Regions from separate parts of the Pseudodesulfovibrio methanolicus genome, predicted to be linked through region 4. Evidence: predicted binding sites of a transcription regulator. Region 4 holds the regulator's gene; each other region holds the start of a gene.
The links. The regulator sigma-54, encoded in region 4, starts transcription at its own class of promoters, with help from an activator protein. The targets are predictions, from matches to a motif close to CTGGCACGGNNNNTGCTT.

Region 1 (5,721 bases), 1.2 Mb from region 4:
GCGATGCCTACCAGACCTATGTGGCCCAGCTCCTGGTCATCCGCAGCCTCGACCCCGCGGAGATCAAGAAGTGGGCCGACTCCTTCACCGAAAACCTGGGGCAGACCCGTGACCGCGTGACCCAGGGGGCGAGGCTCCTCGGCCCCGAGGGGCAGAAACTCGAAAAGAACTTCCTGTCCCTGCTCGACACCTGGGCCGCACACAGCCAAAAGGTGGTCGACCTGTCCACGGCCAACGCGGACAAGAACCTCAAGCGGATCACCCTGCTGGCCGAGAGCGAGAAGACCTTCGAGGCCATGCGCGGGTCCATCGACCGGCTCGGCCAGGCCGAGATGGCGCGGGTCGAGACGCGCATGACCGACCTCGGCGCGGTGGTCAACCGGACCATCTGGACCTACGTGCTCATCTCGCTCCTGTTCACCCTGGCCTCCGTGGTGGTCACCCTGATTTTCTCCTCCAGGATGGCCGCGGTCATGAAGCGCGCCGCGGGCGTGGCCGCAGCCCTGTCCGGAGGCGACTTCACCGTACGCCTGGACGTGGACCGCAAGGATGAGATCGGCCAGCTCGCCCAGGCCATCGGCGTCATGATCGACAAGCTGCGGAGCATCGTCTTCGAGGTCCAGGATTCGGCCTCCAACGTAGCCTCCATCTCCGAGGAAATGGCCGGTTCCTCCCAGACCATGAGCCAGGGAGCCAGCGAACAGGCCGCCGCCGTGGAAGAGGTCTCGGCCTCCATGGAGGAGATGTCCTCGAGCATCAGCCAGAACTCCGAGAGCTCCAACAAGACGGGCGAGATCGCCGTACGCACCGCCGATGAGGCGCGCAAGGGCGGCGAGGCCGTGCGCCAGACCGTGGAGGCCATGACCCAGATCGCCGAGAAGATCTCCATCATCGAGGAGATCGCCCGGCAGACCAACCTGCTCGCCCTGAACGCGGCCATCGAGGCCGCCCGTGCCGGGGAGCAGGGCAAGGGGTTCGCCGTGGTCGCGGCCGAGGTGCGCAAGCTGGCCGAACGCAGCGGCACCGCGGCCGCCGAGATCGGCGAACTGTCCGCCTCCAGCGTGGAAGTGGCCGCCAGGGCCGGGAAGATGCTCGACTCCATCGTCCCGAGCATCGAGGAGACCGCCGAGTTGATCCAGGAGATCTCCGCGGCCAGCAACGAGCAGAACGCGGGCGCCTCCGAGATCAACAGCGCCCTCCAGCAGCTCGACTCCGTGGTCCAGACCAACGCCAGCTCCTCCGAGGAGATCGCCTCCACGGCCGAGGAACTGTCCTCCCACGCCGTGCAGCTCGAAGCGACCATGGCCTTCTTCAACCTCGGCCACGACTCCGCCGGGGCCCTGCCTCCCCGGTCGGTCCGGACCAAGGCCAAGCCCCAGGCCCAACCCAAGCCCGCCATGCTCCCCCCGGCCGGGGGAAAACGCTCGGCCCCCGAGCCCGTGAACGGCATGGACATCGACCTGGAGGACGACGGGGACGACGCCTTCGAGCGGTTCTGATCCCCCCTGTTCCGCACCCTCTATTGGGCGGTCCAGAACGCGGGGCCGCCCTTTTTTCGTCCCGCTCTCCCATAGAGAAAACCACTCCACCTCACTTGCCGAGAAAGATCATGTATATCCACTAAAAATGGATAAAACACCCCTCTCTTACTCCATCAATCGTGGAAACATCGACCGCCCTACGACGATACCCCCGATTCGGTCACATTTTTTTATTCAATTATATTTGATAATTACAAACTTTTTTACGGGCATTTTTCTGGCATGTCCCTTGCTTCGTACAATGCACATTCTGATTGGAGGATGCGATGATGAGACGATGCGACACGAACGGGAAGAGGCGTTTCGGACTGGCCGCCGTGGAGATGGCCATGCTGCTGCCCGTCTTCCTGATACTGCTGATGGGCATCATGGACGCGGCCCGGCTGTTCTGGACCCAGGGAGTGGTCCGGGACGCCGCTTTCGAGGGCGCGCGCATGGCCGTGCTCAACGAGACCTCCCTGGACCAGATCAAGGCCGCGGTCCAGAAGGAACTGGCCGCCGGCGGCGTCAGCCAACAGTCCTCGGTGGAGGTCGGCCCGCGCGAGCCGTCCCAGGCCGTGGACGTGACCGTGTCCGTGCCCTTTGATTTCCTGGTCATCGACAACCTGATCCCGGCTCTGAGCGACAGTTGCAGCCAGGTGGCGGCCACGGCCGTCATGACGCACGAGAGGTAGCCATGCGCAAGAACACCGACAGCTTGACCGGCAGCGCGGTCATCGAATTCGCCCTGCTCATGTCCCTGCTCCTGGTCCCCCTCCTGGCCGGGATATGGGATGCCGCAAAGATGATAGACATGAACCAAATCCTGACCCGGGCCGCCCGCGAAGGCGTGATCATGGCCTCCCGCGGCGACGACCCCGCGGATACGGTGCGCTCCTACGTGGCCTCCGAAGGGCTGTCCACGGACCACCTGACCGTGTCCGTGGAAGTCGGCCCCGAGGACCGCGAACTGGGCCAAGAGGTCTCGGTCTTCCTGAACTACAATTTCGCGGACAGCACCGTGTACCCCTGGGAGAGCCTCATGCCCGGCGGGATGACCACGGTGGCCCGCGCCAAGATGGAGTAACGGCCATGCGCAATCCCCTCCAAGGACTGAACAACGAACGCGGCTTCGCCACCGTGCTGGTCAGCATGTGCATGGCCGCCCTCATGGGCCTGACCGCCCTGGCCGTGGACCTCGGCCGGGCCTACCTCAAGCGCAGCGCCCTGCAGACGGCGGCGGACGCCGGAGCCCTGGCCGGGGCCAATTCCCTGCTGGCCGAGGGCCGGGACATGCAGAAGCTCCGCCTGATCGTGACCAACTACGCCACCCGCAACCTGACCGACGCCGACGTGCCCGCCAAGGCCCTGACCGACGCGGACATCGTCTTCCTGCGCGACGGCGTGCCCGACGAGAAAGAGCCCAACCAGGTGGAGGTGACCATCTCCCTGACCGGCCTGCGCGACAATGCCTTTCCCCTGTACTTCGGCAAGGCCGTGGGCAAGCCCGCCATGAACATCACCGTGACCTCGCGGGCCGGGCTGGCGGGCATGTGTTCGAGCAAGTGCGCCAAGCCGTTCGTGGTACCCACCAAGTACGAGTGGGACGACGAGGCCGCGCCCGGGACCAAGTACTACCAGAACGGGACCCTGGACGTGGAGAGCCCGCAGGAGATGGCCACGGTCAACGTGCTGGGCTACACCCAGGACGACATCGGCACTCAGATCATCATCAAGCCCGGCGACCCGAGCCTGGCCATCGTGCCCGGCCAGTACAACCTGGTGGACCTGCCCCCGGTGAACAAGGGCGACCCCATCACCGGCGCGGCCATGGTCAAGGAGAACATCGAGGGGTGCACCGGCTCCAACAGCTTCGCCACCGTGGCCCCCGGCGACGAACTGCTCCTCGAACCCGGCAACTCCGCCGGGCCCGTCAAGGCCGGGGCCTCCGCCCTCATCGGGCTCGACCCCTACGCCGCCTGGGACGAATCCGCCAACGCCATCGAAGGCAGCGTCTTCAGCGACCCCATGGACAGCCCGCGCGTGGTCATCATCTCCTTCTACGACCCGCGCTACCCGCCCAGCGGCGGGCGCAACACCCTGACCGTCTACGAGATGGGCGCCTTCTTCATCGAGAACGTGGACAGCACGGGCAACGTCCAGGCGCGGTTCATCAACACCGTGGCCGTGGATCCCGACGCCGACGGCTCGGACTGCCTCCTGCGCATCAGCCGCCTCATGCTCGATTCGAGCCGCCAATAGCCCTCCCCACTTCCCCGATTCGCCCCCCGAACAGGACGCCGACCGACACGGCCGGCGTCCTGTCCTAACCGGTCAACTCCTCCCTTTCCGGGAGGGAAATGCCCCTCAACCCCGCCGTTGAGCCAAATCCGGGGATCGTTTCGCTATTTTACCGAAAAATAACGAACCTGACAGGTGTGGAATACCCATTTAACTCTGAAAAGAATGGACTATTTTCTTGCCATGTGCTTATACATAGCTCTGTCTCAGGCCAAGAGGTTGCGGGCTGTAGGTAACATATGGGAATGTTTGAACATTTCCTGCCCAGCCGTGTCTTGGGCCCGAGATTTTAGCTGATATCAGCAACGGAATCGAGGGTGCACTTCGGGAAGGGATGCACATCCTGGTTCGGTCGGCGCTGGCCACCGGACCGCCTCGGATCCTTGGGAGTCGAAAGCGTCAGGGGCGACGATCCTGGGAAGATCGCTCATGAAGGGCTGCGCCACCTTTGACCGGGTCATCCCTTGGATTCAGACACACCCGCCGGGCTGCGTACCGTGGGCCGGGCGGATGGCTGCAATCCGATGACCTTGCCGGGATGGCCCGAAGTGACCGCCGCCGGATGCATACGACCCCGCGTTGAATGAACGGTCTCGCCCCTGGGCGGGATGATTTTTGCCGCTCCCCATGGGGGGCGGTGTCACAACACAAGGGGGTGCTATGGGAAAAATCTCCTCATGGGATTGGGAACCCGGCCAAAAAACGGTCGTTAAATCCCTCTCCCTCCTCGAAGGACACGAATGGCAGGAAGAGCCGTACGTCTCGCCCGACGGCGAGACCTTCGTCGCGATCGTCAAGGTCGGCGACGGCGAATTCTCCGTTCGAACCAACGACTCGGTCTGGGAAGCCACGTTCGAAAAGATCTGGTATCCGAAATTCTCCCCTGACGGTCGCCTGACCGCCATCTGCCAGCAGGACATGGAATGGGTCCTGGTCGTGGACGGCGAAGCCGTCGGCGAGACCACCGACTACATCTGGGACACCATGTTCAGCGAGGACGGCTCCGTCATCGCCACCATGTACAAGTCCATGGAACAGTACGGCATGTGCGTCAACGGCGAGCCTTGGGAAAACCTGTATGAAAACGCCAACATGCCCGCCCTGTCCAAGGACGGCGCGAACACCGCCGCCGTGGTCCAGGCCGACAGCCTGGCCGCCGCCGACATCGAAGGGTTCAAGCGCGGCGTGTACACCGTGGCCGTGAACGGCGAGGCCTGGAAGGGCCGCTACGTCAACATCTGGAACCCGGTGTTCAACAACGCCGGGGACTCCCTGGCAGCCACCTGCCGGACCACGGTCTACGCCCACACCATCGTGGTCGACGACAAGCCCTGGCCCACCACCTACAACCAGGTCTGGGAGCCGGTCTTCTGTCCCAAGGACGGCGGCGTGGCCGCCCCGGTCCGCGTGGCCGGCAAGTGGGGCGTGGACAAGGACGGCAAGACCCTGTGGGAACCCCGCTACGTCCAGTGCCTCTACCTCCAGTACGACGCCTCCGGCGAGAAGCTGTGGGCCGTAGTGGCCACCAGCTACGGCCAGTTCACCGCCTGCGTGGACAACGCCGCCTGGAACGAGACCTGGCCCACCGTGTCCGACCTGGTGGTCAGCCCCGACGGGCAGCGCGCCGCCATCCTGGCCTCGGACTGCAACGAAGACTTCCGCATCGTGGTGGACGGCACCCCCTGGTCCGGCACCTACGACATGGCCTGGCCCGCGGTCTTCTCCCCGGATTCCAAGACCGTGGCCGCCAAGGTGGAAAAGAACGGCAGATTCCGCATCCTGGTCAACGGCAAGTCCTTTGAACGGGACTTCGACGCCGTGTGGCCGCCGATCTTCAGCGAGGACGGCACCAAGGTGCTCATCCGCGCCATCGAGAACAACAGCTACGTCCGCATCGTCG
Region 2 (5,721 bases), 1.4 Mb from region 4:
GGCCTGGCCCCGGGGTCTTCGGCCTCGGGCTCGGGCTCCTCGGCGGGTCCGGGGGCGAGCAGTTCGCGGGCTGAACGGTTGGCGGCCAGGATCTCGCCGTCCTCGGCCAGGGTGACCAGGCCGTCGGGCATGTTGTCCAACAGCTTGTTCTGAAACCGCTCCAGGCGGATGAGCTTGCGGCTGGCGCCCCGGCGGCGCAGGTAGGCGAAGGCCAGGGACCACAGGACCACGGCGGCCAGGAAGACGTAGCCGGTCTGGTAGGTGGCGGCCTGCCGGTACTGGCGGAACTGGCGCATGTGCTTTTCGGCGTTGAGGCCGACCACCAGATAGACCTGGGACTGGGTGTTGTCGAACATCATGTCCGGGCCCATGTCGTCCATGTCGCCCATGTCGCCCATGCCGCCGCGCCCGAGCCCGCGCTCGCCGTCCGGGCCGCCCACGCCGAGCAGGGCCGCGATGCCGGACCGGACCTGGAGGCCGGACAGGAGCACGCTGGTCTTGTTCACCTCGGCCATGACGTGCCAGGCGCGGCCGGGCTCGATGTCCTCGGCCACGGCGTCGGGCAGCCTGAAGATGGGATGCATGCCCTTCTTGACCGAGGTGACGATGGGCCGCCCGGCGCGGTTGAACAGGGTCACGAATTCGATGTCGTCGGACTTGGCCAGTTCGGTGAAGAGTTCCTCGGTCATGGTCCGGAACAGGGTCGAGGACTGGTTGCCCATGCGCAGGGTGCGGGCGATGCGGAAGATGTTGTTGTCCACACCGCGCAGGATGGAGTTGCCGGTCATGACCATGTGGTCCTCGACGATCCGCCGCTGCTGCGCGATGGACTGCCAGGTCAGGTAGAGGCTGCCCAGTCCCAGCACGATGAGCGCCAGAACCAGGGCGACCAGGGGCCCCTTCTCCCTGCCTTCCGGGTGAACTACATCCATACGGCCTCGGTTACTTGCCCTTGACGATCAGGTAGATGTCCCGGGGCGACATGTCGTGCTCGCCCGCAAGGCTCTTGAAGGTGGATTCCAAGGTGGCGTCGATGCCCGCGGCCTTGAGCCGGGCCAGGACCTCTTCCGGCTCCAGGCCGTAGGTCTTGCACACAATGGCGACCGTCAGCTTGCCGGTGCCCTCGGGCGGCTGGGCGGGCATCATGGCGAAGGGGTCGCCCCCCTGTCCGCCGCGGATGATGTCGTAGACGTGCTGCGGGCTCACCCCGCGCGACCGGGCGATGTCCTTGATCAGGGAATTTTCGTTGATGGACGAATCGAACCCGGCCTGATGCAGAGTGGCCAGGGCCATGTTCACGTCCAGGCCGAGGAAGCCGCAGAATTTCTTGAGCGGGCTGGTCTCGGCGTGGCCGTAAGGCGGGTTGCCGTAGGTCTCGGTGGCCTGCTCCTTGATCTGCGCGCCGTAGTCGAGCAGCGTGCTCATGGGCGGCAGGCCGATGAGGGTGCCCGCAAAAACCAGGAAGACCAGGATGAAGCTGACGATCATGGGGCCGGTCATGACCACCATCTCGCGCGCCCGGTTCTTCATGTAGTTCATCAGCGGCTTCCAGTTGAGCCAGATGTGCAGGAGCAGGGCGAGGAGGAACAGGGTGCCCACGGTGGTATGGACGTCTCCCCACTGGGTCTTGGTCATGCCCAGCAGATGCCAGTCGGCCCAGTAGGCCACGCGGCCTTCGGGCACGATGTACAGGATCACGCTGGTGATGAGCGTGACGAGAAAGGAAAGAAGCGCGGTAAGGGACGTGATTTTTCGGAACATCCAGGGACCTCCTCAAAAAAATGGGGCGTTGCCGCGAATCCCCTGCACGCCCGCCACTGCCTGCAGATGATCGTCATTTGCGGGACAGGCGGCCCCACGCCGCCTGTCCCGCAATATCCTGTTTTCCGGGTTATCGGAAATATCGGTTCAATTCAACGAGCTAGTACATGCCCTGGCCGTACATGCCCTGGCTGTGCATGCCTTGGCCGTACATGCCGTGGCCGCGCATGCCGCGCCCCTGCATGGGACCGTCGTCGCGGTCGAAACCGCGGCCGTAGCCGGGACCGGGGCAGGTGCCGAAGGCGGCGATGCCGGTGGCCTTGACCAGTTCCTCGGACATGGACGCGCGCAGGTCACGCATCTTGTTGCGCAGGCCGGATATCTCGGTGACCAGCTTGGTGATGGCCTGCTCGTCGTCCTTGCCGCCGTTGATCTTGGCCTGGAGCGTGGAACGCTTGGCCCATATCTGGTTGCGCACGGCCTCGAACTGGGGCTGATACTTGTCCACCACGGCATTGACTTCGGCCTGTTTCTCGGGGGTCAGTTGGCTGTACGCAGCGCCGTAGCCGGGGCCGCCGCACGTGCCCACGAACCCTTTGCCGGAATTGGGACCGGCCATGGCGAACGCGGCCATTCCCAGGACCAGGACTGCCGACAGGGCCGATATGGAGATGTATTTTTTGGACATTTCGGAGCCTCCTAGGATTGTGCTTTCATGCAAACAGGGTGAAGAGTGTGTGATCTTCGTGCAACACGGAGAAGCACGGCCCGTGCCAATCACGCAACATATTAGAATTATATATTTTATATTTGCACACCCCATACTTCCCGCACATTTTTGTGCAGTTGAATGCACACACTTTGCACATAATCGGTGCAATGTGCAAGGGGTTGTCCCTTGACAAAGCGCCGGCCCGGCACAATGTACAGTGCATCGACAACCCATATGGGAACCGGAGAGATGATCATGCCCATCTATGAATACGTCTGTAAGCAATGCGGCCACGAGTTTGAGGAACTCGTCTTCAACGGCGAGGAGCCCGCGCCCTGCCCCCGGTGCGGCGCGAAGGACACCGAAAAACTCATGAGCGCCTGTTCCGCCAAGGTGGACGGCGGCGGCCCGAACCTTGAGGCCCTGCAAGGTTCGAGCTGCGGCACCGGCGGCGGCTGAGGCGTCTAGCCCGCGTCCCGGTCCGGGACGCACGACACGTCACATTCCACCCGGCCGCCCTGCGCGGCCGGGTCCTTTTCAGGGGAACGCCGTCCGCGTCGGCGACGGGGACGCCCGTTCCCTTTCGGGGCGAGAAGTGGTAGGTGAACCGAACCGACCTCCACTTCGAAACGAACGAGGAACCCCATGCCCAACAGACTGCCCTGGCCGGAATATTTCATGCGCATCGCCCACCTCGTGGCCCAGCGCTCCACCTGCACCCGCCGCGCGGTGGGGGCCATCGCCGTGCGCGACAAGCGCATCCTGGCCACCGGCTACAACGGCGTGCCCACCAACATCGCCCACTGCGAGGAGGTCGGCTGCCTGCGCGACCAGCTCGGCATCCCTTCGGGCGAGCGCCACGAGCTGTGCAGGGGACTGCACGCGGAGCAGAACGTCATCATCCAGGCCGCCACCAACAACCTGGACCTCAAGGGGTGCGACATATATTGCACCACCAAGCCCTGCATCCTGTGCACCAAGATGCTCATCAACTGCAGCGTGCAGAACATCTATTACGCCGAAAACTACCCCGACGAGCTGTCCGAAGCCATGCTCGAAGAGGCCGGAGTGAACCATGTTTTCATGGAAGGCGATTTCCGCTAGCGAAGCGTTCATGGCCCGGGCCGTGCGCCTGGCCCGGCGCGGCCGGGGTGCCACGGCCCCGAACCCGTGCGTGGGGGCCGTGCTGGTCCGCGACGGGGCCATCGTGGCCGAGGGCTGGCACACCCGGTTCGGCAAGCTCCACGCCGAGCGCGAATGCCTGGCCGACGCCCGCAGCAAGGGCGTGGACCCGCGCGGGGCGACCATGTACGTCACCCTGGAGCCGTGCAACCACCACGGCAAGACCCCGCCGTGCACCGAGGCCCTCATCGCCTCGGGCGTGGCCGAGGTGGTGGTCGGCGTCCGCGACCCCAATCCGGTGGCCGCGGGCGGCGTGGAAAAACTCCGCAGCCACGGCATCGAGGTCACCGTGGGCGTGCTCGAACAGGAGTGCCGGGACCTCATCGACGACTTCCTGCTCTGGCAGAACACCCATTCGCCCTACAACATCCTGAAGATGGCGGCCACCCTGGACGGCAAGATCGCGGCCCCTTCGCGCAGGCCCGAGCCGGTCTCCTGCCCCGAATCCTTCGCCCGGGTCCACGACCTGCGTTCCATGGTGGGCGCGGTCATCGTCGGCGGCAACACCTTCTACGCGGACAATCCGAGCCTGACCTGCCGCAAGGCGGGCCTGCCCGCCGACTTCGTCCAGCCGCTGGGCGTGGTGGTCACCTCCCGGCTGCCCGACGACCCGAGCCGCTTCACCCTGCTGCGCGAACGGCCCGAGCGGGTCATCTTCATGACCTCCAAGACCGCGGCCCACAGCCCCCAGGCCGACGTCCTGCGACGGCGGGGCACCTCGGTCTGGCCCCTGCCCGGCCGGGCCGGGGCATTGGCCCTGTCCTGCGGCTTCGAGCGGCTGCGCTACGACTGCGCCTGCCACTACACCCTGTGCGAGGGCGGCGGCCGGTTCGCCATGGCCCTCATCGAGCAGGGGCTGGCCGACGAGCTCGTCCACTTCGTGACCCCGCGCATCCTCGGCGACGAATCCGCCCCGGCGGCCTATTCCGGCCGCGAGGCCGCGTCCATGGCTCAGGCCCTGGACTTCCGCATCGCCGACCTGGAGCCCGTGGGCACGGACCTGATGCTCACCCTGCGCAGCCGCTGACGCCCGCCCGGACCGGCGGCAACCCTTGCCTTGCTCTCGGCTATTGGCTATTATTGTTACATGATTGTTATCAGCCGCATGGCCATGCCGCTGCTCGCCTGCCTGCTCCTAGGTTTACCGGCCTTCGCGCAGGGATCGGGCGACCCCGCCGAAAGGCTCACCTACCTGACCGAGGAATTCAGGCCGCTCAACTATACGGAAAACGGCAAACCCGCCGGACTGGCCGTGGCCCTGCTCAAGGCCCTCTGGCAAGAGATGGGCGTCCCGGAACAACCCATCCACGTCATGCCCTGGCCGCGCATCTACCGAAGCGGCCAGTTGGACCCGAACATCGTCATCTTTTCCATGTACCGGACCGAGGAGCGGGAGAAGTTCTTCAAATGGGTCGGCCCCATCGTCGGTGGGCGGCTGGCCCTGTTCGCCCTGCGCTCCCGGCACCTCGCGGTCCGGTCCCTGCAAGACATGAGCGGCCGCCGTGTCGCCTCCCTGCGCGACATTGCGGCGGCCACCAAGGTGCTCGGCGCCGGGTTCCCCCTGACGTACGCCTCCCGCGCCGAACACGCCCTCCAGCTCCTCGAATCGGGCCGCGTGGACGCGCTGGCCCTGGACGAATTCCGGTTCCGGCAGACCGTCGCCGCCGTGGGCTTCCCCCCGGACGCCTTCGAGGCTGTCCTGATCATGAGCGAGGACTCCCTGTACTACGCCTTCAGCCCGGACACCGACGATGCCCTGGTCGCCCGGTTCCAGCGGGCCCTGGACGCGATCGTCCAGCGCCCCATTTACCGTAATCTGATTAATTTCTATATAAATTAAGAGTAATTAATTCCATCCGTCCGCAGGGTTCCGGCCGCGCTTCCCGCTTGTCTTTCCTCCTGTTGTCGATTACTCCGGTCCAATGCGCCATCTCCCCCTGCCGGCCCTCCTGATCACCTTCGCCCTGTTCGCGGCCGTCTGCGCGCCGGGCACCGGGCACGCCGATCCCGCCGAACACCTGACCTACATGACCGAGGAATACTGGCCCATGAACTACACCCGCAAC
Region 3 (5,721 bases), 960 kb from region 4:
GTACGGCAAGCAGTCCGGCCAACTGACCGTGCGCGAGCCGTCCCTGGAGTTCAAGCGGCTGGTGGATCTGTCGCCGTTCTTCAACGACTATGCGGAGCTGGTCGCGCGGGTGGATGAGAGCGGCCAGGCCACCAAGGGGCTGGCCTGCGGCCTGGACCACAGCCAGTGCTGCACCACCCCGGTCTCCCTGAGCTTGGCAGAGGCCGTGTACATCTCCCATCGCATCAACCAGAAGCTGTCCGGCGAGGAGCGCCTCAAGGTCATCGAGCGGGCCGTGGCCACGGCCCAGGCCGAGCGCAAGGCGGACAGCGACCTGGCCTCCGGCGGGGACGGGGAATACTGCCTGTCCGAGGCCGGGGCCGTCTGCCCGCTGCTCAAGGACGGCAAATGCCTGATATTCGAGCACCGGCCCATCCAGTGCCGCGCCTTCGGCCTGGACCAGCACGACGCCGGGGGTATGTGGGGGACCATGATCAATCCGGCCCTGAACAAGATATCCTCGGAGATATGGTTCGCCTACACCGGTTCCATGGCGTCTGGCGACATGCCGCGCTTCGCCCTGCCGGACGTGGTCTCCGGCAAGTTCGTGGAGACCATCTTCCGGTTCATGATGCGGCAGGGGCTTGAATAGCCAGGCCTAGACCGAGCAGTGCAACTCCACGAAGGGGTTGGCCAGTTGCGGCAGGTGGGGCTCGGCAAAGAAAACGTGTCCCTCCCTGGGCAGGACCAGGGGCGCGACGTCCGGGTCGGTGGAGACGCTCACTTCGTCCTCGCTGAAGGTCACGGTCATGGGCACCACCTCCTGCTCCGCCTCGCTGCACAGGCTCTCCCGGGTCTCCGGGATATGGCAGTGGGTGTGCCCGTCCGGGTGCACCACGGTCAGCTTGGTCAGGGTGGTGATCACCTGGCGGACCTTCCCGTCCTCATCGAACACCAGCGAATTGGCGTCCCCGTTCACGCCCACGGCGTCCGGGTCGTACGCGGTCATCTCGCCCGCACGGGTGGGCACGGTGACGGGTTTGGCCGGTTCCAGCGAGCGGACTTTGCCCTCCGGGGTGAAGCTGACCCCGATGCGCGCCTCCACGGGTCCGACCGGGGTGGGCACGGACAGAGTCTCGCCCGGCCACAGGGTCAGGCTGCGCAGGTTGCGGTTGTCGTAGAAGCTGACGCTCAGGACCTTGGCCCGGACCAGGCCGATGGGCGTGGTCAGGGTGAGCGGCTTGGCCAGCCCGGCCTCGTCATCCTGGCTCCAGTAGCCCGACAGCTTGCCGTTCAGGGGGAAGATGCGGTTGATGGTCCCGTTTTCGTGGAAGGAAATCAATTCGCCCGGGATGTCGCCGGCCGAAGTGGAGAACAGGGTCTGCTTCTCCAGGGGGACGGATTTGACCGTACCCGAGGCGTGGTATTCCACGGGCAGGATCTCCCGTTTCCTGAGGTTGTCGTCCGTGTATTGGGGAATCAAATCACCGTACTGCGTGGATATGGTCTGCATGAAAACCTCTCCTGGAGTCTTGAAAGGCGGGGCGGTGCCGGGATTGGCGGCCGTCCGGAATACTTGAGTGTGCGGGGCGTCCGGCCAGGCCGTGGCGTCCGATGAAAAGCAGGATCGCGTAGCTGACGGGCGGCAAGCACGGGCAGCGCGGCTGGGGCGTGACCGCCAGGGCCGGCTTGCCGGTGATCGCAAGCACCGTAAAATCCATGCCGGCCCTAGGGGTTGAGGGTGGTCCGGGCCTGGATCCCGGCGGCCGCGGGGGCGGCGTTCGGCGGCGTGGCCGTGGTGGCCGTGCCGGACAGGACGCAGAGCCACAGGCAGATGTACAGGAATTTCTTGAACACGGGGACCTCCTAGTTCTTGACGAGCTTCGAGAGTTCGTTGTCGGTCAGGGGGCGTTCCAGCTCCCAGGCCAGCTTTCTTACTTCATCGACAAGGGCCGGGAGGCCCTGCTCCGGAAGTTCGAGGCCGTGGTCCGCAAGGGCGTTGGCGACCGCCGCTCGCCCACTTTTTCCGCCAACCGCGACCATCCGGTTCGCCCCGATGCGACCGGGGTCGAAGGGCTCGAAAAGCTCAGGCGACTTGCTGAGGGCGTGCGCGTGAAGGCCGGACTCGCAAGCGAAAATGTCCTTGCCCGCGATCGCCTTGGTTCGGGGAATCGGCACCCCGGCAGCTTGAGAAACGAAATGGCAGAGGTCGCAAAGGTCTTCAACTTTGTACGCATGGCTGTTCTCCTTGAGTGTCAGGTAGGCGGCCAGCTCCTCGGTGGCCGCGATGCCGGACCGTTCGCCGATGCCGAGCAGGCTGACGTCGGCGAAGTCCGCGCCGCTCGACAGGGCGGTGACCGCATTGCCCGTGGCCATGCCGAAGTCGTCGTGACAGTGCACGGCCAGGTCGATGTCCAGTTCCTTCTTGAAGATCGTGACCAGTTCCGCCGTCCTGGGCGGGGTCAGCAGCCCCAGTGAATCGGACAGGCGCACGCGGGACGCGCCCACGTCCTGCGCCAGTCCGGCCACCTTCAGGGCGAAGTCCGGATCGGCCCTGGAGAGGTCCTCCAAGCCGACGGAAACATATTCCATGCCCAGGATCCGAGCCGCGAGCACGGTGCGGGCCAGGCGTTCCAGAAGCCCCTCGCGGTCGGTCCCGAGTCGGTTTTCGATATGCAGGTCTGACACGGGCAGGCCGATGTTGATGCGGTCGATCCCAAGGCACGCGGCCTTGCGGATGTCCGCCTCGCGGCAGGGCGACCATGCGGACAGGGCGCTGCGGCCGCGCCGCTTGCCCATACTCTGTATAAGTTCGTCCAGCCCCTCCTGGCCAACCCAGCCGAGCTCGATCTCGTCCACGCCGATGGACAGGAGGCCGCTGACGATTCGCTTCCGCGCCTCCATGGAGAAGTAGGCCCCGAAGAGCTGTGCGCCTTCTCTGAGTGTGGTGTCGATCAACATGTGGTTTGTCCTTGTAGTATTGTTGCGGTGATGCTGCCTCTCCATGAGCAGGAAGGATGCCAATTCTCATTATTTGTATATCATATCGATATCATTACATAAATTTGTTGACGAAAAAGATAGAGATTTGCCTACGCTTTTGTAGGTTGCGACACTTGTGTCTGCGTTCGTGGTGCGAACCTACACTTTTCGTAGGAAGCTACACTGTTGTGGTCATATTGGTTTTTCCTTTGAAAACAGCTTGTTATAATGTCGTTGCGGGTTTGGCACGGCGCTTGCCTTAAGGGCTTCATCGACGCAAACAAACCCATGGAGGAGAAATCATGAGGAAAGTAGCAATTTACGGAAAGGGCGGAATCGGAAAGTCCACCACCACGCAGAACACTGTTGCCGGTCTGGCCGAGATGGGCCGCAAGGTCATGGTCGTCGGCTGCGACCCCAAGGCCGACTCCACCCGTCTCCTGCTCGGCGGCCTGGCGCAGAAGTCCGTGCTCGACACCCTTCGCGAAGAAGGCGAGGACGTGGAACTCGAAGATATCCGCAAGCCCGGTTTCGGCGGCACCTGGTGTGTTGAGTCCGGCGGCCCGGAACCCGGTGTCGGTTGCGCCGGTCGCGGCATCATCACTTCCATCAACATGCTTGAGTCGCTCGGCGCCTACGAGGAGTCCGAGGGTCTGGACTACGCCTTCTACGACGTCCTCGGCGACGTTGTCTGCGGCGGCTTCGCCATGCCTATCCGCGACGGCAAGGCCCAGGAGATCTACATCGTCTGCTCCGGCGAGATGATGGCCATGTACGCGGCCAACAACATCTGCAAGGGCATCATGAAGTACGCGGAATCCGGCGGCGTCCGTCTGGGCGGCCTGATCTGCAACTCCCGCAACACCGACCGCGAAGCCGAACTGATCACCGAGCTGGCCGCCAAGCTGGGCACCCAGATGATCTACTTCGTGCCCCGCGACAACGACGTGCAGCGCGCCGAGATCAACCGCAAAACCGTCATTGAATGGGATGGCTCCGTGCCGCAGGCCAACGAATACCGCGGTCTGGCCAAGGCCATCGACGAAAACGAGATGTTCACCATCCCGACCCCGCTCGAGATTGAAGACCTGGAACAACTGCTCATGGACTACGGCATCATGGAAGCCGCCTAGTTCTCCCCCACATTTCGCCCGGTCGGCGGCCCCGGCAGGCGCGGAATTCGAGAGAATTCCGTGCCTACAGGGGACAACCAGCCCAAAAACATGGCGGATGTGAAAACAAAAAACAATTAAAGTCCTTTAATAACGAAGAGATAGGAGAGAGCAAAAATGATGATCATGGTACGAGCAATTGTGCGGCCCGAGAAGGCGGATACTGTCCTGGCCGCCCTGATGGACAACGGCTTCCCCGCCGTCACCAAATATTCCGTGGCCGGTCGCGGCAAGCAGCGCGGCATCAAGATCGGCGAGGTCACCTATGACGAGATCCCCAAGACCATGCTCATGTGCGTCGTCAACGCCGCGGACAAGGACTTCGTGATCACCACCATCATGGACGCCGCCCGCTCCGGCACCAAGGGCGCGTTCGGCGACGGCAAGATCTTCGTCTCCGACGTCGAGGACGTCTACACCATCAGCTCCGGCGTGAACGAGACCGCCGCAGCCAGCGAGGAGGCCGCCTAATGAAGGAAGTCATCGCAGTCGTGCGCATGAACATGATGAACCAGACCAAGGCCGCCCTGACCGCGGCCGGCGTCGACGCCTTCTTCGCCCACGCGGCGGAGGGCCGAGGCAAGGGGTTCGTCAACTCGGCCGTCGTCGAAGGCGCTGAGAGCGGCTACGAGGAAGCCGCCGCAGTGCTCGGCGAGAAAGGAAAGCTGTATCCCAAGCGCATGGTAACGGTAGTGGTCCCCGATGACATGGTCGACGACATCATCGAAGCCGTCATCGCCGCCAACAAGACCGGCAAGCCGGGCGACGGCAAGATCTTTGTTCTTCCCGTGGGCGATGCCGTCCGCGTCAGAACCGCTGAAACCGGTGCAAAGGCCATAGCCTAGCCGATAGTAAGGAGTATTGAGAATGGCCAAGACCAAGAAAGTGGTGCAGCTCATGCCTACCGACATCAAGGAAGAACTTCTGAAGAAGTATCCTCCCAAGGTGGCCCGGAAGCGCGCCAAGCAGATATTGATCAACGAAGCCACGGAAGCCGAGGCGCCGCCCGAGATTCTGGCGAACGTCCGGACCATCCCCGGCATCATCACCATGCGCGGATGCACCTACGCGGGCTGCAAGGGCGTTATCATGGGCCCGACCCGCGACATCCTGAACATCACCCACGGCCCCATCGGCTGCGGATTCTACTCCTGGCTCACCCGTCGCAACCAGACCGATGCGAGCTCGGACGGCGTGAACTACATGCCCTACTGTTTCTCCACGGACATGCAGGACCAGGACATCATCTTCGGCGGTGAGAAGAAGCTCGCCGCGGCCATCCAGGAAGCCTACGACATCTTCCATCCCAAGGGCATCTGCGTCTTCGCCACCTGCCCGGTGGGCCTGATCGGCGACGATATCCACGCCGTGTCCAGGAAGATGAAGGAGAAGTTCGGCGACTGCAACGTCTTCGCCTTTTCCTGCGAAGGCTACAAGGGCGTATCCCAGTCCGCCGGCCACCACATCGCCAACAACCAGGTCTTCACCAACCTGGTCGGCGAGAACGAGGAGCCCAAGGAAGGCAAGTACAAGATCAACCTGCTCGGCGAGTACAACATCGGCGGCGACGGCTTCGAGATCGACCGCA
Region 4 (5,721 bases):
AGGAGATAGAGCAGAAATTCATGGAAACGCTTGATGAACCCGGTGCCCGTCGGGTTGCCCAGGACATAGTCGGAGACCTCCTTGTCCAGGCCGGACATGGGGCGCAGGGACTTGTCGAAATAGGGATTGGGCAGGAAACGGAGGTCGAAGACCAGATCGGCCTCGGACGGGACGCCGTACTTGAAGCCGAAGGTGATGATGTGCACCCGCATGCCCATGCCCACTTCCTCGAGGGACGACCATTTGGTCTGGATGACCCGGCGCAGATCGTGGATGGAATAGTCCGTGGTGTCCAGGACCAGGACCGCCTCTTGCCGCACCGGTTCCAGGAGTTTCTTTTCCATCTCCAGGGCCTGTTCGAGGCCGAGGTTGCGGGATTCCAGCGGATGTGGCCTGCGCGTGGTGGCGTAGCGGCGGACCAACTCGGCCATCTTGGCTTCGAGAAACAGGACCTGCGGGGTGATGCCGAGTTCGGCGAACCCTTCCAAGGCCTTGCCCCAGCCGTCCACGAACTCGAACTGACGCAGGTCCATGCCGAGCGCCAGGCCGCGATACTTGGTGTCGAAGGAGAGGATGAGGTCGGCCAGCTTGGGCGACATCTCGGAGGGCAGCCCGTCGATGCAGAAGAACCCCAGGTCTTCGAAGACCCGGATGGCGGTGCTCTTGCCGGATCCGGAGAGCCCGGTGACGATCACTACGGGGAAGGGGTTGGTCGAGGTCAACGGAGTCCGCCCATGAGGTTATACGACCTTGAGAAGGGCCCAAAGGGCTTCGAGATCATCGGCCGACAGGAACGCCTTGCGGAATTCCTCGTCCTTGAGAAGACGGGAGATCTGGGCCAGGACGCGCAGGTGCATACCCGCCACCTGTTCCGGGGCGAGTACCAGGAAAAATATGGTGCACGGGCTGTGGTCGAGCGCCTCGAACTCCACGCCCTTGCGGCTGCGGCCCACGACCACGATGACCTTTTCCAGGTCTTCGAGCTTGCCGTGGGGGATGGCGATGCCGTCCCCTATGCCGGTGGAGCCGAGTCCTTCACGATCGAGAAGGACTCGGACCGCGCGGTCCGTGTCCATCTCTGGATATTGCTCGCCCAAGGGGGCGACGAGTTCCTTCAGTACGTCCGACTTCGTCTCGGACTCGAGTTCGGGAAGGATCAGTTCCTTCGCCAGATAATCACTGAGTTTCATGCTTAGTTTCCGGGGTCGATAAGGCCGTAATCGCCGTTCTTTCTCTTGTATATCACGTTGACGCCGTCGGTCTCCGCGTTGAGGAAGACCAGGAATTCATTGTCACGGGCATCGAGCTGCATGGCGGCCTCGTCCACGGACATGGGCTTGGGCTCGTATGCATCGGTGCCGACGATGGTGGGAGACGAACCGGGGGCGATGTCCTCGTAGGACAGGTAGTTCATCTGGACCATTTTATTGGGACGCGCCTGTCTGGGGCGGTTCTTCATCTTTTCACGCATCTTGCGAAGCTGGGCTTCCAGCTTGTCCAGGACCATGTCGATGGTGGAGTACATGTCTTCCGAGTCTTCATAGGCCGAGATATGGATGCGATCCGAATTCAGGATCACGTCCGCCTTGTGGCGGAACTTGTCGACCAGCAGGTTGACCTGGAGATCGGCCTCCGCGTCGGGAACGTATTTCGCTACCTTTTCAAAACGCTTTTCCGCGTACCCCTTGAGGTGATCGGAAGGATCGAAGTTCTTGAAAGTGAAGCTGATGTTCATACGCTGCCTCCTGGTTGAGAGTGCTTCAAGCAGAATCTAGAAGTACTGCTTACGTTTTGAAGACGAAGGAATGCCCATGGCCGAGCGGTATTTGGCGACCGTACGCCGGGCGATGTTCACTTCCAGCTTTTCCTGGAGGATTTCGCCGATTCGCTCGTCGCTGAGCGGTTTCTTCGTGTCTTCGTCTGCGATCATTTGCTTGATGAGCGCCTTGACGCTCTCCGAGCCCACCTGGGAACCGTCGTTCAGGTCCAGGGCCGAGTTGAAGAAGAACTTCAACTCGAAAATGCCGTGCGGCGTTGAAACGTACTTATTGGTCGTAATCCGGCTCACGGTGGATTCGTGCATTTCGATGTCCTCCGCCACCTCCTTGAGGATCAGGGGTTTGAGCTTTGTCACGCCCTCCTCGAAGAATGCCCGTTGGAAGCCGACAATGCTCTCAACTACTTTATACAGGGTTCGCTGCCGCTGGTACAGACTTTTCATCAACCATGCGGCGGAACGCATCTTTTCCTGAAAATACTCCTTCTCCTTGTCGGCCGCCCCCTTCATGGAATCCATGTAGAAGGTGTTCATCTGCAACCTCGGCATGCCGTCCTCGTTGAGGATGATGACGAAGTCGTCGCCGTACTTGTAGACGAACACGTCCGGACTGACGTAATGCGGCTCGGTGCTGGAAAAATTGGCACCCGGCATGGGATCGAGCGTCTGCATCAGATCCAGGTACGCCTTGAGATCGTCCATGGATATCTTGAATTTGCGCGCCAGAGGCTTGTAGCGGTTCTTTTCCAGATCCTCCAGGTGATCGCTCACCAGGGAGACCAGGATCGGATCGTCGTATCCGAGGACTTCCATCTGGACCAACAGGCACTCCTGCGGGGTGCGGGCCCCCACGCCGACCGGGTCCAGATGCCGGATACGGTTCAGGACGGACTCGACCTCTTCATCGGAGGCCTGGACCATAGCGGTCAGTTCCTCCATGGAGGCCTGAAGATAGCCGTTGGAATCGAGGTTGCCGAGGATGACATCGCCGATGGCCAGTTCGTGCTCGGTGAAATTGGACAAACGCATCTGCCAGTTCAGATGTCCCTCCAACGAGGGCTTGGAGGCCAGGCGGGCTTCCAAGGACATGCCCTCCTCGGGCATCTCCATGTCGCGGGACAGGGCTTGCTTGGAGGTGGAGGAAAATTCGCCGAGGTAGTTCTCCCAGTCCGCGTTGCGGACCAGTTCCTCTTCGGCCTGGGATTCGGTCAGCACTTCCGGCTTGTCGGGGACCTCGGTGTCGGTCTCGGTTTCGTCAAGGAAAGGATTCTCCAACAATTCCTGCTGCACCGTCTCCAGCAGTTCAAGCCGCGACAATTGCAGCAGCTTGATGGCCTGCTGCAACTGGGGCGTCATGACCAGTTGCTGTGAGAGCTTGAGCTGTTGCCGAAGTTCCAATCCCATGATTCGTTACTCGCTTGAGGTTGTGCTTATCGGTTGCCGGATAAAGAAACTTTTTTTCGACCGCCAGATATTTTTTCCGGTTCAACTATGTCATAGCGGATTAAAGGATGCAACACAATTGTGCTAACATCCTGTTTCTATTAATAATTAATCAAATATGTTCTGGTATGAAAAAAGTGTACCAACCTTTGGGGACGGTGTAAATCGGGAAAGCGGAAAAAAAGACGGGAGGGGGCGGCTTACAACCGAAAATCCTCGCCCAGGTATATCTGCCGGGCGCGGCTGGACTTGACGATCTCGGAAGGAGCCCCTTCCAGGATGATCGTGCCTTCGTATACCAGATAGGCTCGGTCGCAGATATTCAGGGTTTCCCTGACGTTGTGGTCGGAGATGAGGATGCCGATTTCCATGGACTTGAGCACGGAGATGATCTCCTGGATGTCGATGACCGCGATGGGATCAATGCCCGCGAAGGGCTCGTCCAGCAGAATGAATTGGGGATCGAGGATGAGCGCCCGGGCGATCTCCAGCCTGCGCCGCTCGCCGCCGGACAGGAACATGGCCGCCTGATCCGCCAGCTTGGTGATGGTGAACATCTCCAGGAGTTCATCGGCCCTGGCCCGTTGTTGCCGCGAGGTCAGGGAGGTCTGTTCGAGGATGATCTCCAGGTTCTGGCGCACGGTCAACTTCTTGAAGATGGAGCTCTCCTGGGGCAGATAACTCACCCCCATGCGGGCTCGCTCATGCAGGGGTTTGCCCGTGAGCACGCGACCGCCCAGGGAAACCTCCCCGGTGTTGGGCTGGACGATGCCCACAAGCATGTAGAACGTGGTCGTCTTGCCCGCGCCGTTGGGGCCGAGCAGGCCGACCACCTCGCGGGCGTCGAGTTTGATGTTGATACCGTGCACGACCTCTTTCTGGCCGTACCGCTTGGACAGGTTCGTTGCGCGCAGACCCTCGGCCATCTACTGCACCTTCAGGTTGCCGGGGGTCATGAACACGGCCTTGACGCGTTGCTTGCCGCCGATGACCTCGGACCGGTCATCCTTGATGTGGAAGTTGATGACTTCGCCGGTCAGAGAGTTGGGGCCGTCCTGGAGCTTGGGATTCTGTTCCATCTTGAGAAGCTGCGGGCCCACCAGGTAGGTCAGCATGCCGCAGGTTCCCTCTGTGGTCCCCTTCTTGGCCCGCACGTTGCCTTCGGCCACGATGCGGTCCACACTGTCGGCGGAGAATTTCTTGTCGGTACTGGACGCGAGATAGGCCGAGAGCTTGTCGGCCCACAGAGTCAGCTCGCCGTGGGTGGCGATCACGTGGCCCACGAAGGAAATGACCTTGCCGGTCTCGTCGTAGGTCATGCGGTCGGAGGTGATCTTCACCGGCATGCGGCTCGGGTCCACGCCCACCGGGATGGGCGCGGGCGGCGTTTCGGCCACCTGGGCCTTGACCTCGCCCTCACCGGAATCCTTCCGGGGCGCGGCGACGGGTTTCGCCTCGGCCTTCCCGGCTTTAACCACCTTGAGATACTTGGCGTTGGCGTAGCCGACGGCCTTGGCCGGGTCGCGGTCCTTCTCACCCAGTTCGAACACGGCCAGCCAGCCGTTCTTGGGGAAGTCGGTCCGGACCCGCTGCCCCTTGGCCAGGGTGACCACGTGCTCGGCGCCGGGTTCGGGAGCCTTGCGGACATTGAGGTTGACCGTGGCCTCGCGCACCTCGCCCCAATCCTGGGCCAAGGCCCGGACCGGAACCAGCAGCAGGGCCAGCACCAGCAGTATTCCCGTATGGCGAACCGTTTTCAGCAACGTATCATTCCTTGTTATCTTGCAAAGGACTCCTTCCCAGTCCTTTGGGGGCCAGCAGCGCTTCCACGCCGCCTGCGGCCACCAGTTGTCGCGAGACCAGATCGATTTCCAGGGCCTTGGCCTGGACGGTCATGTCCGGTCGGCGCACCGTGACGCCGCCCTTGAGATACACTTTACCTATTGCGCCCACATAATCAAGATGCTGGGCGTCCAGGGCCATGTTGCCGAACCGGCCGCTGACCCCGTCGTACAACGTCAGGTTGTCGTTTTTCTGATCCACCTCGCCCCGGTCCGCCTGAACATAGACCTCCCGGCGGTCCTCGCCGAAATAGGCGGTCAGCTGGGGGAAATCCACGGCGATCATGCCAAGCTCCTGGTTGTATTTGGCGCTCTTGGCCAACAGCTTCCAGGTCATGCTGCCTTCCTTGCCCTGGACCAGTTCGATGTCCTCGGCCGAGACGTCGGCGTCGGCGAACACATCCTCGCGGGACACGGGTGCCTGCGCGGCGGTATCCTGGTTTTCCAGGATGGGTTCGGAGAAAAAGAGCGCGTTGGCGCCCAGGCCGAGGAGCAACCCCAGGGCGAAGATGATGAGAAGGACCAGAGCAGGACGCCCTTTCATCTAATCCACCCAGCGCCGCAGGGCCTGATCCTTGAGCCCCCGTGCTTCGAGAATGAATGCGATGGCCTCGCGGACGGCGCCCTGCCCGCCCTTGCGGGTGGACACCCAGTCCGCGG

Region 1: the regulator sigma-54 is predicted to act here: its motif matches at 1,759-1,776, upstream of V8V93_RS06835 (TadE/TadG family type IV pilus assembly protein).
Region 2: the regulator sigma-54 is predicted to act here: its motif matches at 2,521-2,538, upstream of V8V93_RS19020 (Spy/CpxP family protein refolding chaperone).
Region 3: the regulator sigma-54 is predicted to act here: its motif matches at 3,204-3,221, upstream of nifH (nitrogenase iron protein).

The regions. Positions count from the first base shown of each region.
Region 1 is NZ_CP146609.1:1,465,960-1,471,680, reverse strand. It holds gene V8V93_RS06840 (methyl-accepting chemotaxis protein) at 1-1,499, shown strand, start outside; gene V8V93_RS06835 (TadE/TadG family type IV pilus assembly protein) at 1,808-2,215, shown strand; gene V8V93_RS06830 (TadE/TadG family type IV pilus assembly protein) at 2,218-2,607, shown strand; gene V8V93_RS06825 (pilus assembly protein TadG-related protein) at 2,613-3,782, shown strand; gene tmcD (electron transfer complex subunit TmcD) at 4,482-5,721, shown strand, end outside.
Region 2 is NZ_CP146609.1:4,058,008-4,063,728, forward strand. It holds gene V8V93_RS19010 (two-component system sensor histidine kinase NtrB) at 1-932, opposite strand, end outside; gene V8V93_RS19015 (DUF4405 domain-containing protein) at 943-1,761, opposite strand; gene V8V93_RS19020 (Spy/CpxP family protein refolding chaperone) at 1,922-2,449, opposite strand; gene V8V93_RS19025 (FmdB family zinc ribbon protein) at 2,729-2,932, shown strand; gene V8V93_RS19030 (deoxycytidylate deaminase) at 3,119-3,577, shown strand; gene ribD (bifunctional diaminohydroxyphosphoribosylaminopyrimidine deaminase/5-amino-6-(5-phosphoribosylamino)uracil reductase RibD) at 3,549-4,682, shown strand; gene V8V93_RS19040 (substrate-binding periplasmic protein) at 4,743-5,495, shown strand; gene V8V93_RS19045 (substrate-binding periplasmic protein) at 5,578-5,721, shown strand, end outside.
Region 3 is NZ_CP146609.1:3,592,616-3,598,336, reverse strand. It holds gene V8V93_RS16925 (dual specificity protein phosphatase family protein) at 1-631, shown strand, start outside; gene V8V93_RS16920 (hypothetical protein) at 638-1,492, opposite strand; gene V8V93_RS16915 (hypothetical protein) at 1,708-1,836, opposite strand; gene V8V93_RS16910 (LeuA family protein) at 1,846-2,940, opposite strand; gene nifH (nitrogenase iron protein) at 3,264-4,094, shown strand; gene V8V93_RS16900 (P-II family nitrogen regulator) at 4,251-4,604, shown strand; gene V8V93_RS16895 (P-II family nitrogen regulator) at 4,604-4,978, shown strand; gene nifD (nitrogenase molybdenum-iron protein alpha chain) at 5,001-5,721, shown strand, end outside.
Region 4 is NZ_CP146609.1:2,629,712-2,635,432, forward strand. It holds gene rapZ (RNase adapter RapZ) at 1-722, opposite strand, end outside; gene V8V93_RS12515 (PTS sugar transporter subunit IIA) at 741-1,190, opposite strand; gene hpf (ribosome hibernation-promoting factor, HPF/YfiA family) at 1,193-1,735, opposite strand; gene rpoN (RNA polymerase factor sigma-54) at 1,772-3,181, opposite strand; gene lptB (LPS export ABC transporter ATP-binding protein) at 3,421-4,146, opposite strand; gene V8V93_RS12535 (LptA/OstA family protein) at 4,147-4,983, opposite strand; gene lptC (LPS export ABC transporter periplasmic protein LptC) at 4,988-5,605, opposite strand; gene V8V93_RS12545 (KdsC family phosphatase) at 5,606-5,721, opposite strand, start outside.